Regions from separate parts of the Telluria sp. LT2P80 genome, predicted to be linked through region 2. Evidence: predicted binding sites of a transcription regulator. Region 2 holds the regulator's gene; the other holds the start of a gene.
The links. The regulator FliA, encoded in region 2, starts transcription of late flagellar genes. The targets are predictions, from matches to a motif close to CTAAAGTTTNNNNNNNNNNNGCCGNTA.

Region 1: AC56LW_RS03625 (flagellin N-terminal helical domain-containing protein) is a predicted target of FliA. The motif match lies at 1,567-1,593, and genes of this name have one in related genera.

What each region holds. Positions count from the first base shown of each region.
Region 1 is NZ_JCASIO010000001.1:821,977-825,389, reverse strand. Features, by position in the region: gene AC56LW_RS03625 (flagellin N-terminal helical domain-containing protein) at 1-1,462, opposite strand, end outside; gene AC56LW_RS03620 (GGDEF domain-containing protein) at 1,654-3,252, opposite strand; gene AC56LW_RS03615 (response regulator) at 3,355-3,413, opposite strand, start outside.
Region 2 is NZ_JCASIO010000001.1:937,046-940,458, reverse strand. Features, by position in the region: gene flhF (flagellar biosynthesis GTPase FlhF) at 1-312, shown strand, start outside; gene AC56LW_RS04170 (MinD/ParA family ATP-binding protein) at 305-1,123, shown strand; gene AC56LW_RS04165 (RNA polymerase sigma factor FliA) at 1,166-1,894, shown strand; gene AC56LW_RS04160 (flagellar motor protein) at 1,876-2,619, shown strand; gene motD (flagellar motor protein MotD) at 2,629-3,384, shown strand.

The DNA.
Region 1 (3,413 bases), 120 kb from region 2:
CCTGGGCCAGCATCGACGTACCAGCCTGCTGCAGGATCTGACCGCGGGTCATTTTTGCAGTCTCAGCAGCGAAGTCGGTATCGACGATGCGGCTGCGCGATGCGGAGAGGTTCTCGGTGTTCGATGACAGGTTCGAGATCGCTGAATCGAAGCGCGATTGCAGTGCGCCGTATTCAGCGCGCTGGCTGTTGACTGCGCCAAGCGCAGCGTCAGCAATTTTAATAGCCAGCTGGGCGCCATCGAAGGTGCTGATATCCAGGTTTGCTACCGATTTCAAATCCGATGCATCGGTCATAGCCCAACCGCTGGTGTCGTTCACTGAGAAGCTTTTCTCTGAATCCAGAACGATGCGGCCCTTGGCGGTTCCAGCACCGCCGGCGGTAGCGGGCACATCATCGTCAGGATCATCAGGGTCAGCACCGGTAGTTCCTGGGGTGCCTGCGGTCAGCGCCACTGGGGCTGTTGGATTGGCAACGCCTTTTTCATCAAGCGTAGCCATCGTCGCGCCGGTACCAGCCGACATGTTTGCCAGGGTAATATCTTTTCCCTCTGCATTGGTCAGTTTCAAGCCCTCATTGGCGGCGTCATACGACGCAGTCACACCGGTCTTGGCCGACTGAGCATTGAAAGCGCTAACTGCTGCCGCATAACCGTTGCCGTCAGTTGCTTTGCCGATCGAAAAGGAGACAGTCACCGCCTCAGTGTTATCCGATTTCAGTTCAAATGCATACGACTGCTCTGCCGAAGCCTTCAAAACAGTTTCAGTTTTTGCGGTTGCCGTTACTCCCGTCTCGCCGCTGGCAGCATTAATTTTCGCTGCGGTATCCTTAGCGGCTTCGCCGATTGCGACTTGCACGCCCTTCGTACCCTGCGAGCCATTGATGGTCATGGTGCCAGCCCCCAATGTGTTGGTTGCGAGGGCTTGGTTTGCACCTTTTTCAACCCGATTGTTACCGTAGGTTGAAGTGGTGAAGTTTGAACCGCCCATCGAGATCAACTGGCCAGCATTGGCGCCAACCTGGAAATTCGCGGTGCCCATCGAGCCGTCCATCAGCTTCTGGCCGTTGAACTCGGTGGTGTTGGCGATACGGTTCAGTTCCGACGTCAGCTGGGTGACTTCGGTTTGCAGTGCCTTGCGGTCGCCGGCTGAGTTCGATGCGTTCGACGATTGGACAGCCAGTTCGCGGACACGTTGCAGGATGTCGCCCGAGCTCGACAGAGCGCCTTCAGCGGTTTGTGCCATCGACACGCCATCGTTGGCGTTACGGGTAGCTTGCGTCATACCCTTGATTTGCGAATTCATGCGGTCCGAAATCGCCAGACCAGCGGCGTCATCCTTGGCGCTGTTAATGCGCATACCCGACGACAGGCGTTGGATCGAGGTGTTCAGCTGCGATTGCGAGGTCGACAGGTTGCGCTGCGAGTTCAGGGATGCGACGTTGGTGTTGATTACTGATGCCATGGTGATTCTCCAGACTAGGTCTTACTAGGGGTGCAGCGACCGTGCTGCTGTTCACTTTGGTCCGTCGCGTTATTCAGTGACGTTCAAACCGCTGTTGTTGCTGGTAACGGTGCCCTGTGGAAAAAGTTTAGGGCCGGACGCAAAATAAATCGTTTTTTTACCTGTCTGGGAAAACACCTGTTCAGAACTTGTCATTCCGCCACGACTACCCGGTTCTTGCCACTGCTCTTGGCCTGGTACATCGCTTTATCGGCCCGCGCCATCAGCGACGCCTGCTCCTCGTTCTGCACCCGCAGCGCCACCCCGCACGAGAAGGTGATCAGCATCTTCTCGTTATCGTGCAAGAAGAAATGCCGGGTCAGCTCGCGCTGCACCCGCACCATGGCGGCCGCCGCCGCATCGACCGTCGTCTCGGGCAGCAGGATCAGGAATTCCTCGCCGCCGAAGCGCGCGATCACGTCCATCGCGCGCAGCGTCTCGCGCACGACCTTGACCAGGTGCTTGAGCGCGGCGTCGCCCGCCATGTGCCCGTAGGTGTCGTTCAGGCGCTTGAAGTTGTCGAGGTCCAGCAGCGCCACGCACAGCGGCGTGTTGCGGCGGTCGGCGCGGGCGCTTTCACGCTCGAACACGTCGTCCAGGCCGCGGCGGTTCAGGCTGCCAGTCAATTGATCCTCGCGTACCAGCTCGCTCATATGCTGCAGCTCGGCTTCGAGTTCGCGGATGCGCTGCTCGGCTTCCTGCACTTCGCGGTGCGCGCCCACCATGCGGTCGCGCGAGGCCAGCGCTTCGTCCTGCGCATGGCGCGTCTCGCGCAGCACGTCGTTCAGGAGGGTATTGAGTTCGTTGATGTCGGTCGCGCCGCCGATGCGCTCGGAAAAGTCGCCCAGCTTGGCGTGGTAGTCGCCGGTCGCGGCGGCCACCGAGCCCAGGCGCTCGACAAACGTCATCATCATGTTCTTCATCGTCGCACGCACATCGGCGATGCCATGCTTCAGATGACTTTGCTTGATGATCACGTCTTTCAGGCTGCGCGTGGCGTCTTCCAGCGCGCGCGTTTCCAGTGGCCCGGCGATCAGTTCCTGCACCGCCACGACCTGGCCGCGCATATAGTTGTCGTCCTCGAGCAAGCCTTCGATATTGTCGAGCAGCAGGCGGAACAGCCGCAGCAGCAGTTCCTGCTGGCCGGCGCTGTCGTCCTTGCGCAGTTCGATCTGGAAGCACAACTGCTTCAGGCGCGCCTCGATGTCCTGCAGTTCGCTTTCGCCGACCGCCGTCTTGACCAGTGCGCCGAGCGCTTCGGCCTCCTTGACCTGTTCCGGGTTGTTGCTCAGCAGCGAAGCGCAGGCGAACGACAGCGTGCGCGCCAGCATGTCGCGTAGCAGGCGCGTCTGGGGCTCTTCGTCGCCCATTGCCATCACCGGCGTGTTGCGCCGCAGATGGCGCTCGCTCAACTGGCCCAGTGCCTGGGTGTAGCCGCTCCAGTCGCCCGTCTTGACGGCGCGCGTCATGCGCCGGCCGTAGTCGGCCAGTTCGCCCGGCGTATCGAGCAGGCGGCGCGCGAACCCGTTCAGTACCTCGATGGCGCCAGCATCCGGGGCAGGCGCGGGCGGCGGCGGCGGCGTGCCGGCGATCTCGTCATAGATGGCGCGATAAGCGTCCGGCGTCGGCGCGATACGGCGCGTGGCCAGGCGGCGGAACGCCTCGCGTGCAATGTCGGCCGGATTCGCTGCGGGAGCTGCAGCGGAACCAGCGCCGGATACAGCGGGAACGGGTGTGGACGGAGTGGACATGGGTTGCAGCGCGGTGCCGGGTTTGCGGGATTGACGACATGATAGGCAGTTTATTTGCCTCGCATCAACAACTATTCAATGGCAAGACACGCGGCAGGGGCGTCAGTCGACCAGGCCGTTGCGGATCGCATACGTGGTCAGCTCGGCGCTGCTCCGCAGTT
Region 2 (3,413 bases):
ACGTCGACCAACGAGACGCTCAACGAAGTCGTGCGCGCCTATCAGGGCAGCGGCCTGCACGGCGCGATCATGACCAAGATGGACGAGGCGGCCTCGACCGGCGGCGTGCTCGACATCGTGATCCGCCAGAAGCTCAAACTGCATTACGTCTCGAACGGCCAGCGCGTGCCGGAAGACCTGCACGTGGCCGACAGCGCGATGCTGATCGACCGCGCGTTCCGCAACCGTGGCACCGCCCCGGCGGACGCCGATCTGCCGATGCTGATGGCAGCCACCGCGCAAGCCAACCGCCGCGAGGTGTCGCATGGCTAGTTTTGACTTCGACCAGGCCGAAGGCCTGCGCCGCATGCTGCAAGGCCCGCGTCCGCGCGTGGTCACGTTTCTGTCGGCCACGCCGGAAGACGACAAGGGCGCGATGCTGGTGAACCTGGGCGCCTCGCTGGCCCAGGCCGGCAACGAAGTGCTGATCGTCGATGCCTGCAATGTCGAATACGGCGTCGCCCGCCGCCTGGGCCTGAACCGCGGCGCCTCGCTGCTGCAGGTCGCGCGCCAGGAAAGCGCGCTGAACCAGGTGATCCATCCAGCCCCGCAAGGCTTCGCGGTGGTGCCCATGGGCACGCCCGAATCGGCCGACGATGTGCGCCGCCTGAGCAAGACCTTTGACGTGCTGGCCACGCAGGCGGGCATCGTGATCGTCGATGGCGAACTGGGCCCGGACGGCGAATTTCCGGTGCCCCTGATGTCGAGTTCCGAGATCGTGATCCAGGTGTCGACCAGTGCGGCCTCGATCACCAATGCCTACTCGCTCATCAAGCGCCTGACGCAGGAACTGGGTCGCCGGCCATTCGGCATCCTGGTCACCGGCGCGACTGAGGGGGAGGCCAAGGTGGTATACGATAATATGTCATTGGCAGCAACACGTTACCTGGCCGTCAAGCTCAGTTTCATGGGCGCCGTGCCGGCCGACGAATACCTGCACCGCGCCGCGCGCCTGGGCCGGGCCGTGGTCGATGCCTTCCCGCTGGCCGGCGCATCGGTTGCGTTCCGCCAGCTGGCCGGCAAGTTCGCACTGCCTGCACTGCCGCAGTTCGGCCGCCAGGGCAGCGCGTCCATCGGTTCCTGACACAGTCGCCATCGACATATAAAGAAAAAGACATACGCCAGCATGTATACGGTCAAAGGGAAAGCGGACAAGAATTCTTTGCTGACGGAGCATATGCCGTTGGTAAAGCGTCTTGCCCACCACATGAAGGCGAAGCTGCCGCCTTCGGTGGAGGTCGATGACCTGATCCAGGCCGGCATGATTGGGTTGCTCGACGCGATCAACCGCTACGAAGACGACCACGGCGCCCAGTTCGAGACCTATGCCGTGCTGCGCATCCGCGGCGCGATGCTCGACGAGCTGCGTTCGAGCGACTGGATGCCGCGCAGCACGCGCCAGAACATGCGCAAGGTCGAGGGCGCGATGCAGTCGCTGCAGCAGCGCCTGGGCCGCCCGCCAAGCGAATCCGAAGTGGCCGCGTCGCTCAAGATCTCGCTCGACGAGTACCAGGACATGCTGGCCGACTCGGGCGGCCACCAGCTGCTGTACTACGAAGACTTCCACGCCGACGAAGGCAGCGACAATTTCCTCGACCGCTACGCAGTCGACGATGCCGACCCGCTGCGCAGCCTGATGGAAACCGATTTCCGCCAGGCCGTCATCGACGCGATCGACAAGCTGCCGCCGCGCGAAAAACTCCTGATGGGCCTGTACTACGAAGAAGAACTGAACCTGAAGGAAATCGGCGCCGTGATGGGCGTGAGTGAATCGCGGGTGTCGCAGCTGCACACCCAGGCCGTCGCACGTTTGCGCACCACCTTAAGGGAGCAATTATGGACTGGGCCAGCGTAATCGGCCTGGTGCTGGCAATCGCCGGCATCTTTCTCGGTTACACCCTCGACGGCGGCAAGTTCTCGTCGTTGATCCAGCCTGCCGCATTTGCCATCGTGGTGGTCGGCACCTTCGGCGCCGTGCTCCTGCAAAGCGAGACACGCACCTTCTTGCGCGGCATCACCATGCTGCGCTGGGTGTTCGTGCCACCGAAAAACGGGCGCCAGAAACTGTCGCGCGAGATCGCGCTATGGAGCCTGACGGCGCGCCGCGATGGCTTGCTCTCGCTCGAACAATTCATGAACAAGGCCGACCCGTTCGTCGCCAAGGGCTTGCGCCTGGTGGTCGACGGCATCGCACCCGAGAAGGTGCGCAGCCTGCTCGAACATGAAATCAACGGCTACGAATTCGCCCAGCGCCAGGCGGCGCGCATCTGGGAATCGGCCGCCGGCTACTCGCCGACGATCGGGATCCTGGGCGCGGTGCTGGGCCTGATCCACGTGATGGAAAACCTGTCTGATCCGGCCCGCCTGGGCTCGGGCATTGCGGTGGCGTTCGTCTCGACCGTGTACGGCGTGGGCATGGCCAACCTGTTCTTCTACCCGGTCGGCAACAAGCTCAAGGCCATCGTCAGCGACAAGGTGTCGCAATACGAGATCCTGGCCGAAGTGTTCTCTGACCTGGCCAGTGGCGACCATGGCCGCGTCGTCGACGAGCGCGTCGCCAGCCTGCTCACGCACCACTAGGCCAGCGCCATGGCCCGCAAGCGCTACGATGACGATGTCCCCACCGAAAACCACGAACGCTGGCTGATTTCGTACGCCGACCTGATCACGCTGCTGTTCGCGTTCTTCGTCGTCATGTACGCCATCTCCATCGTCAACGAGGGCAAGTACCAGGTGCTGTCCGATGCGCTCGGCGATGCGTTCGGCGGCCGTGGCGCGGCCACGAAGGTCAACACCAATGTCGAACCGGTGCTGCCGCTGTCGCACATCATCAACCGCCGCCGCAACGAAGCAGCGCGGCGCGAGCAGGAAAAGATGGGCGTGATGGCACGCGAACTGTCGGCGACCTTGCTGCCGCTGGTGAAGTCGGGGCAGGTGCGGGTGATCCAGAACGCGCGCGGCATCAGCGTCGAGATCAACGCCAGTGTGCTGTTCCCGCAGGGCGAAGCAGTGCTGGACGGCGAAGGCCAGGAAATCCTCGCGCAGGTGGCCGGCCTGCTCAAGAACGACACGCACCGCATCGAGGTCGAAGGCCACACCGACGACCTGCCGATCGCCAATCCGCTGTATCCATCGAACTGGGAACTGTCGACCGCGCGCGCGAGCAGCGTGGTGCGGCTGTTCGCCGCCAACGGCGTGCCCGAGGTGCGCCTGTCGGCGATCGGCTTTGCCGCGACGCGGCCGGTGGCGCCCAACACCGACGAGGTGGGCAAGGCGCGCAACCGGCGCGTGGCGGTGATGATCCTGGCGGCGCTGCCCGAGACCGGCGGTAACATACTTCCGTGAATGTATTGAAGGAATCATGTCATAATCGA